Regions from separate parts of the Humibacter sp. genome, predicted to be linked through region 2. Evidence: predicted binding sites of a transcription regulator. Region 2 holds the regulator's gene; the other holds the start of a gene.

Region 1 (4,413 bases), on a different contig from region 2:
ACGCGCGAGGCGAACGCATCCGCCGACTCGAGGCGCACGCCGGGCCGGTGCGGAAGGATGATCCGCCGTGGTCCGGCGGGATCGGATGCCGCGACGTCCACCAGCTCGAAGTCCTCGGCGCCGTCGTTGTGCACGATGAGCAACCGGTCATCGCCGGCCACGATCGCGTGCTCCACCGAGTACTCGACGCCCTCGCGCCTCGGCCACACGACGGTCGGCGCGGCGGTCGGATCGTCCGCCGGGATGAGCCTGGACTCGCTCGTGATCGACGAGCCGATTCCCACCTCGAGGTAGCCGCGGCTGCGGCTGACGCCGATGCCGACCCAGAACCGCTCGTCCTTCTCGTGGTGCACGACCACGTCGGCGGAAGCGTCCGTTCCCAGCTCGTGCCGCCAGATCGTGTCGGGCCGCCACGCGTCGTCGACAGTGGCGTAGAACGCGTACCGACCGTCGGGGGAGAGCACGGCCCCGGCCGACGTGTTCGGCACCTCGTCACCGAGCTCGCCGCCGTTCACGAGGTCGCGCACGCGAAGCGTGTACCGCTCGTCGCCGATCGTGTCCACCGCGTACAGCAGCATCGTGCCGTCGGCGCTGACGTCGAAGGTGCCCAGCCGGAAGAACTCGTGCCCCTCCGCCTCCGCGTTGGCGTCGAAGAGCACCTGCTCGCCAGGGAGCGCTGGTGTGCCCGCGTCCACGTCGGCCACGGTCGGCGGGGTCCAGTCGTCGTCGGACGCGATCGGGGCGCGGCACTGCACGCCGTACTGCCTGCCCTCGAACGAGCGGGAGTAGTACCACCAGCGGCCCTCGCGCACCGGAACCGACAGGTCGGTCTCCTGGGTGCGTGAGCGGATCTCCTCGAAGATCCGCTCACGCAACTGTTCCAGGTGCGCGGTCTGCGCCTCGGTGTAAGCGTTCTCCGCCTCCAGGTGCGCGATCACCTCGGGGTCCTCCTTGTCGCGCAGCCACTCGTAGGGGTCCTGCACGGAGTCTCCGTGGTGTGTACGGGTGAACGGGACCCGCTTGGCGGCGGGCGCGGCGATGTCGAGACCGGGCATGCGATCCACGCTATCCGTAACATGCTCGCCACCGCGGACGACCGCCGCGACGTCGCCCGCCTCGCCGCGGTGCAGGGTCGGTAGCGTTACGTGCATGAGCATTCCGCAGCGCGTGTTGAACGATGGAACGAGCATCCCCGCGATCGGTTTCGGAACGTATCCGTTGCGCGGCGAGACGGGCGAGAGGGCCGTGGTGTCGGCGATCGAGGCCGGCTATCGGCTGCTGGACACGGCCGTCAACTACGAGAACGAGGATGCCGTCGGCCGCGGCATGCGGGCATCCGGACTCGAGCGCGCTCAGCTCATCGTGCAGACGAAGATCCCCGGACGACACCACGGGTACGACGAGACCATGGCCTCGTTCGAGCAGTCCAGGCGCGCTCTCGACGTCGAGATGATCGACGTGTACCTGATCCACTGGCCGAACCCGAGCGTCGACCGGTACGTGGAGACGTTCAAGGCGATGATCGATCTGCGCGATCGAGGGCTGGTGCGAACGATCGGCGTCTCCAACTTCACGGAGGAGTTCCTCACCAGGCTGCAGCGCGAGACCGGAGAGCTGCCTGCGGTGAACCAGGTGGAGCTGCACCCGTACTTCCCGCAGGAGCGCTTGCGCGCGTTCCACGACGAGCACGGCATCGTCACAGAGGCATGGAGCCCGCTCGGCAAGAACTCGCCGGTGCTGGAGGAGCAGGCGATCGTGGATGCCGCGGCGGCTCACGGCGTCACTCCGGCGCAGGTCATTCTGCGGTGGCACGTTCAGCTCGGATCCGTTCCTCTGCCGAAGTCGGGCAACGCCGAACGCCAGCACGAGAACTTCGACGTCTTCGGTTTCGAGCTGAGCGCCGAAGAGGTCGAGGCGATCACCGCGCTCGGCAAGTCAGACGGACGGTTGTTCGGGGGCGACCCGAACCATCACGAAGAGCAGTAGCGGGAGACGACCAAGGCGGGGGCCGGGACGATTCCCGGTCCCCGCCTTCGTCAGGAGGGCGTCAGTGAAGGCGCTCGGCGCGAACGACGTTCACGCGTCGATCGGCTTGTCGTGCTTCTCCTCGACAGTGACGGTCGGGTGCTCATCGGAGACCGCGCCGCTGGTCACCGCGATCTTGCGCGGCTTCGCCTTCTCACTGACCGGGATCGTCACGCTGAGCACGCCGTTCACGTAGTTGGCGGAGATGCGCTCGGTGTCGACTCCCTGGCCGAGGCTGAGCTGACGAAGGAATGAGCCGGACTGGCGCTCTCGCGTGATCCACTTCACGCCGTCGCCGCTCGACAGGGTCCGCTCGGCGCGGATCGTCAGCAGCTGGCCGTCGACGTCGATGTCCACCGAGCCGGGGTCGATTCCGGGCAGGTCGGCGTTCAGCACGTAGGTGTCGCCGTCGCGGTACAGATCCATCGGCATCAGCCGCGGTCCCTGCCCGCTACCGAACATGGCGCCGGCCAGCCGATCGAGTTCGCGGAACGGGTCGTAGTTGGTTGCCATCTCTCTACTCCTCCATGGTCGATCCACGATGATTCAAAGTTGAGCCGTACTGACTCAACTACGGTCAGATTAGCACTCGGCGATGGAGAGTGCCAACGATTTAGTGCCTCGGCCTCCGCTCTCGGCGAACGCGGGATGCACCCGATGCGGGATCAGAATGGAGCCATGCAGACAGCCGAGAGCCCCGACGAGATCGCACGCCGCTTCGACGAGCGTGCCGGCCAGTATGACGAGTCCGCGTTCCACCGAGAACTCGCGGAGGCCATCGTGCGATTCGCCGGCACCGGCAACGTGCGGAGCGTGCTCGATATGGCGACGGGCACCGGCCTCGTGCTCCGGGCACTACCGGAGAAGGGCATCCGCAAGGTGGGCGTCGACCTGTCTCCCGGCATGATCGCTGTCGCGCGCGGACACCTGCCAGAAGCACAGCTGATCGTGGGCGACGCCTCGATCGCACCCGAGCTCGAAGACGCCTCATTCGACCTCGTCACGTGCGTCACCGCACTGCACCTCCTGCCCAACCCGGCGGATGCCCTGCGATCCTGGCGAAGCGTGCTCGCGCCCGACGGACGCGTCGTGGTCGGCGTGTTCCGAACGGACGATGCGCGCGACGTGCCCGAGGTCGCCGAGGCGATGAGCCACGGCGAGCAGCGGCGCCCGCACGGCACGCACGACGAACTGCATGCGCGCGTCGGCACCGAGGAGGCGCTGCGAGCGCTGGCGGCGAAGTCGGGTTACCAGGTATCCAGAGTGAGCACCTGGGTGCTGCCCGAACCGCTGGAGGTGTGCTTGCTCGCGGAGCTCGTTCCCGCACCCTGAGTCGGTGCCCGCGACGCATAATGGCGGGATGATCACCACCGAGTTGGCGCGCGAGCTGCGAGACAACGGACTGGTGTGGCATCCGGCCTCCGGCGACGTCTTCGCCATCGACTCGGGCGAGTTCGACGGCGAGACGTTCACGGTGAGCGACATGACCATCGAGGCGCACGAGTTCGACACCGGCACGATCCTCGGCTTCAACGGCACGACCGAGTGGGCGCTCGACTCGGTTGCGGTCGAGAACGCAGTGTGGCTGCCGCGTGAGGACCAGCTTCGTGGCCTGCTAGGCGGCACGTTCGTCTCCCTGAGCCGTACGGATGCCGGCGACTACGTCGTCGAGACGGCCAGGGACGGCGTGCACGCCCGTTTCGACGCGACCGACGCCGAGACGGCGTACGCGCACGCCGTGCTCGCCCTGATCACGCAGGCGACGGCGGACGCCGCGACCTGACCCGGCGCTCAGCCGTCTGCGAGCGTCTCGCGGGTGATGCCTCCCACTGACGTGCACCCGGCCAGCGCCATCGTGATGTCGAACTCGGCGATCAGGTTCGTCAGCACCTCGCGCGCACCCGCCTCCCCGCCGGCTGCGAGCCCGTACACGTACGGTCTGCCGATTCCGACGGCGGAGGCTCCGAGTGCGAGTGCGACGAAGATGTCGGCGCCGCACCGCACGCCGCTGTCGAACAGCACGGGAACGCGACCGTCGACGGCGGCGACCACGCCGGGCAGGGCGTCGAGCGCGGCGATCGCGCCGTCCACCTGACGTCCGCCGTGGTTCGACACGACGACGGCGTCGGCACCCGCGTCGATCGCCGATAGTGCATCGTCAGGGTGCAGCACACCCTTGAGCACGATCGGCAGTCTGGTGATCGACCGGAGCCACGCCAGGTCGTGCCAGGTGAGCGTCGGATCGGCGAACACGTCGAGGAAGGTCTCGACCGCCGCCCGGGGGATCGCTGAGCGCAGGTTTCGAGCCAGCGACCCTGGTGCCCGCGACGACAGCTCGAGGAGCGTGCGCAGCGCGGCGGGCGTGACCTTCAGTAGCCCGCCGGTCCC
Region 2 (4,413 bases):
GAGTGACGGCATCCACGCGTACGACCACACGGGACGGCTCCGCGCTCTGCACGGCGCCGTCGACGACGAGTCCGCTCCCGTTCGTCACCCTCAGCGCGTCGCCCACCCGAGTGCGGCTCACGCTGACGACGTGCTTGGCCTCTGCGCCTTCGAGCACGATGTCGCCGCCGACGACGGCGTCGTCGAAGTCCTCGCGGAGGTACAGGTTGGCCATGCTCGCCTAGAGGAACCTGTCGCGAAGCTTGGCGAACAGTCCCTGCTGGAACCGTGCGAGAGAGGGTTCCTCCGTCTTGTGATGCTTCGCGAACTGCTCGATGAGGTCGCGCTCCTTGCGGTCCAGCTTGGTCGGCGTCACGACCTGCACGCCGACGCGCAGGTCGCCGCGTCCCGTGCCGCGCAGGTGTGTGATGCCCCTGCCCTTCACGGTGATGACGTCGGCGCTCTGCACACCGGGCTTCAGCTCGAGGTCGATGTCGCCGTCGAGCGCCTTCACCTTCGTGTGAGCGCCGAGCACGGCATCCGCCATCGAGACCGTCAGCGTGCACAGCAGGTCGTCGCCGTCGCGGCTGAAGACGTCGTGGTGCCGCACCTTGATCTCCAGGTACAGGTCGCCGTTCGGGCCGCCTGCCGGGCCGGCCTCGCCGCTGCCCGGCATCTGAAGCCGAAGTCCGGTGTCGACGCCGGCAGGGATGTCGACGGGCACGGTGCGCCTAGCGCGGACCCTGCCTTGACCCTGGCACGTCACGCACGGGGTGGCGATGACCGTGCCGTACCCGCGGCAGGTGCCGCACGGCGATGAGGTCATCACGTTGCCGAGCAGGGATCGCACGGTGCGCTGGATGCTTCCCGTTCCGTGGCAGATGTCGCACGTTACCGGTGCGGTGCCCGGCTGGCAGCATGAGCCGCCGCACGTCTCGCACACCACGGCGGTGTCCACCTCGAGGTCGCGGTGGGCTCCGAAGATGACCTCGTCGAGGTCCACCTCCACGCGAAGCAGGGCATCCTGTCCGCGTTCCCTGCGGGATCGCGGACCCCGCTGAGCCCCGCCCGACGCGCCGCCGAAGAACGTCTCGAAGATGTCGCCGAACCCGAAACCGCCGCCGTCGAACCCCGGCTGCGGACCGAGGTCGTACTGCTGCCTCTGCTGCGGGTCGCTGAGCACGTCGTAGGCGTGCGTGACGAGCTTGAACCGTTCGGCGGCCTCGGGGCTCGGGTTCACGTCGGGGTGCAGTTCGCGTGCAAGGCGGCGGTATGCCTTCTTGATCTCGTCGGGGCTGGCGTCGCGGGCGACGCCGAGTACTTCGTAGTGGTCGGCCACGGAAGAGGGGTTTCCTTAACTGATCGTGTTGTGAACGTTTCTCGCCACCGGCAGGGTCATTCGCCGAGCAGCCGGGAAAGATAGCGGGCCACCGCGCGTACGGCGGCCATGTTGTTGGAGTAGTCCATGCGGGTCGGCCCGAGCACGCCGAGCCTCGCGACGTCGATGCCGGAACCGGCGTAGCCGCTTGCCACGACGGATGCCTCGGAGAACGGCGATACCGCGTTCTCGCGCCCGATCCGCACAGAGACGCCGTATTGCTCCCTGTCCATCTCGCGGGCCATCTCGCCGAACAGCTTCAGCAGCTCCACCTGCTCCTCGATCGCCTCCAGCACGGGCGTGACGCTGCCGCTGAAGTCGTTCTCGGTCCGGACCAGATTCGCGGCCCCCGCCATGATGAGCCGTTCCTGTCGGGTCGCCTCGATCTGATCGACGATCACCTGGCACAACGAGGCGACGGTCTCCCGCGCCTGCGGCGTCCATCGCTCGGCCGGAAGAGTGGAAGGGAGGCGACGCAACACCGCCGCCGCGTCCGCCAGCCGCATCCCCGCGCTCTGGGCGTTCACCTGTGCGCGAACCTCGGCGAGGGCATCCTCACCCAGGTCGCTCTCCGGCTCGGCGACGCCCTGCTCGACGACGCCGGAGTCGGCGATCAGCACGCACAGCACACGGCGCGGCGCGAGGGGAACGAATTCGATGTGCCGCACCCTGGCTCGAGACACCGACGGGTACTGCACCAGGGCGACCTGGTGCGTGAGCTGGGCGAGAAGGCGCACGGTTCTGGCGAGAACGTCGTCCACGTCGACCGACTGGCCCAGGAACACCTCGATCGCCTGACGTTGTGCGCTGGAGAGCGGGCGCAGCTCGGACATCCTGTCGACGAACAGCCGGTATCCCTTGTCGGTCGGAACTCGCCCTGACGAGGTGTGCGGAGCTGCGATGAGCTCCTCCTCTTCGAGCGCCGCCATGTCGTTGCGGATGGTCGCGGCCGAGACGTCGAACCCGTGCCGTTCCACGATGCTCTTCGAACCGACGGGTTCACGGGAGGCCACGTAGTCCTGCACTATCACACGGAGGACCTCGAGGCTGCGTTCTGTCACCATGGCGCCAGCTCCCTTCCGGTCATCGACTCCGGCCCTACGCGATTGGCACTCGTTGCGGTCGAGTGCCAATCATATCCCGGGGGCGCGACGAGGATGCTGCTCTTGATCCGGGAGTCGGGACCTGTCGCGACCTCAGCCGATCGGGTGAGAGGAGTTTCAGGTTAGTCACCACCGCCGCGGACTGAGAATCCGCTGCCCTTCGGGTCGGGGTGCTAATGCCCCAGTACGCGGGTGCCGGCGCGGAATCATTGCAGACGAGCATGCCGGGCAGTACTTTTAGCGCTATCTCGTAAAGGGCGAGACACGCATCCTGCATGCCGTCGAAAGGCGCACCGCCATGAGCGATCCGAATGTCCCTCAACAGCCGCCCGGTGAGAATCCGCCGCCGGCGCCGCAGCCTCCTCAATACGGTCAGCAGCCGCCGCAGTACGGGCAGCAGCCGCCACAATACGGCCAACAGCAGTACGGCCAGCAACCGTACAGTCAGCAGCCACCGCAATACGCTCAGCAGCCGCAGTACGCGACGCCGGCTCCGGCCGGCCCGCTGACGCCCGAGCAGGACAAGTCGTACGCCGCGTGGTCGCACTTCGGTGGGGCCATCTCGTTCCTCGCACTGTTCACGGGATGGCTCGCCATCCTCGCGATCATCCCGTCGCTGGTGTTCTACCTCGCGTTCGGCAAGCGCGGGGAGCGCGTGCGTAACGAGGCGAAGGAGGCGCTCAACTTCCAGATCACCATGGTGGGAGCCATGATCATCTGGGCGATCGTGGCGCTCATTCTGCGCATTGCGCTCTTCGTGCCCCTGCTGTTCGGCGGCGGCTGGTTCATTCTGGCGCTCATCCTCGCGCTGGTGGGCTGGGCGCTCGTGGTGATCGACGTCGTCTTCTCGATCATCGGCGGCATGCGCGTCAACGCGGGCGGCAGCTACCGCTATCCGTTCGCCGTGCGCTTCATCAAGTAGACGTGCTGCCGCCACGTCGACGGCATCCGCACCACCCAAGGCATCCGCACCACCCAAGAAGGAGAGATCATGAGCAACGTCCCACCGCCTCCCCCTGAGAACCCGAACGCTCCGCCTCAGGGTTCGCCGCAGCCACCGCAGGGCAGCTACCAGCAGGCTCCGTACGGAGCGCCGCCTCCGCCTCCCGGAGCGTACGCCCAGCCCGGGCAGTACCAGCAGGCCGGGTACCCGGATGGCGGTTTCCAGAACCTCCAGATCAACCTCTGGTTGTCGGTGTTCTTCAGCTGGATCCCCGCCCTGATCTTCTACCTGATCGACAAGGACAAGACCGCCGATCCCATCCGCCGAGCCAACATCGACAACTTCAACTTTCAGTTGATCCGTCTCATCGTCGGTCTCGCCGCCTGGGTTCTGGCGCTCATCCCGTTCGTCGGGTGGATTCTCGCGCTGATCCTCTGGCTCGCATCGGTGGCACTGTTCGTCATCGCCATCGTGCACGCCGTTCAGGTTCCGAACGCCATTCGCAACGGTCAGCCGGCGAGGTACATCTTCACCGTCAACTGGGTGAAGTAGTCACGCCGTCAGCCGGCGCACGACAGCGTCGGCCAGCAGCCGCCCTGCACGGGTCAGTTCCACCGATCCGTGCAGGGCGGCTTTCGCGTCCACGAGGCCGTCCGCGATGAGACCGGCGACCGCGGAACGGCCCGTCGGGTTCAGCACCTCCGTCGGCAGGCCGTCGCGGATGCGCACCCGCAGCAGCACGTCCTCGAAGGCGCGCGTGCCGGCATCCAGCGTCTCTCGGCCGGCCCCTGGCGAGTCGCCCGCGAGCACGCGCTGCGCATAGGCGGCGGGATGCTTGACGTTCCACCACCGCACGCCGCCGACGTGGCTGTGCGCGCCCGGCCCCACCCCCCACCAGTCATGGCCGAGCCAGTAGCCCAGGTTGTGCCGTGAACGGTGCGCGGCATCCGTGGCCCAGTTGCTCACCTCGTACCACTCGAAGCCGGCTGAGCCGAGCCGATCGTCGGCGA

What was found. Region 2 encodes HrcA, which represses chaperone genes, less so after heat shock. Its sites were predicted from a motif close to TTNGCACTCGNNNNNNNCGAGTGCNAA; they were not measured.
Region 1: ACTHNC_RS12595 (Hsp20/alpha crystallin family protein) is a predicted target of HrcA. The motif match lies at 2,608-2,634, and genes of this name have one in related genera.

What each region holds. Positions count from the first base shown of each region.
Region 1 covers NZ_JBQCIE010000101.1:41,545-45,957, forward strand. The annotation lists gene ACTHNC_RS12585 (S9 family peptidase) at 1-1,055, opposite strand, end outside; gene ACTHNC_RS12590 (aldo/keto reductase) at 1,150-1,986, shown strand; gene ACTHNC_RS12595 (Hsp20/alpha crystallin family protein) at 2,077-2,538, opposite strand; gene ACTHNC_RS12600 (class I SAM-dependent methyltransferase) at 2,704-3,357, shown strand; gene ACTHNC_RS12605 (hypothetical protein) at 3,386-3,808, shown strand; gene ACTHNC_RS12610 (alpha-hydroxy-acid oxidizing protein) at 3,817-4,413, opposite strand, start outside.
Region 2 covers NZ_JBQCIE010000098.1:68,228-72,640, reverse strand. The annotation lists gene ACTHNC_RS11950 (16S rRNA (uracil(1498)-N(3))-methyltransferase) at 1-214, opposite strand, end outside; gene dnaJ (molecular chaperone DnaJ) at 221-1,318, opposite strand; gene hrcA (heat-inducible transcriptional repressor HrcA) at 1,375-2,421, opposite strand; gene ACTHNC_RS11935 (DUF4870 domain-containing protein) at 2,759-3,382, shown strand; gene ACTHNC_RS11930 (DUF4870 domain-containing protein) at 3,452-3,955, shown strand; gene hemW (radical SAM family heme chaperone HemW) at 3,956-4,413, opposite strand, start outside.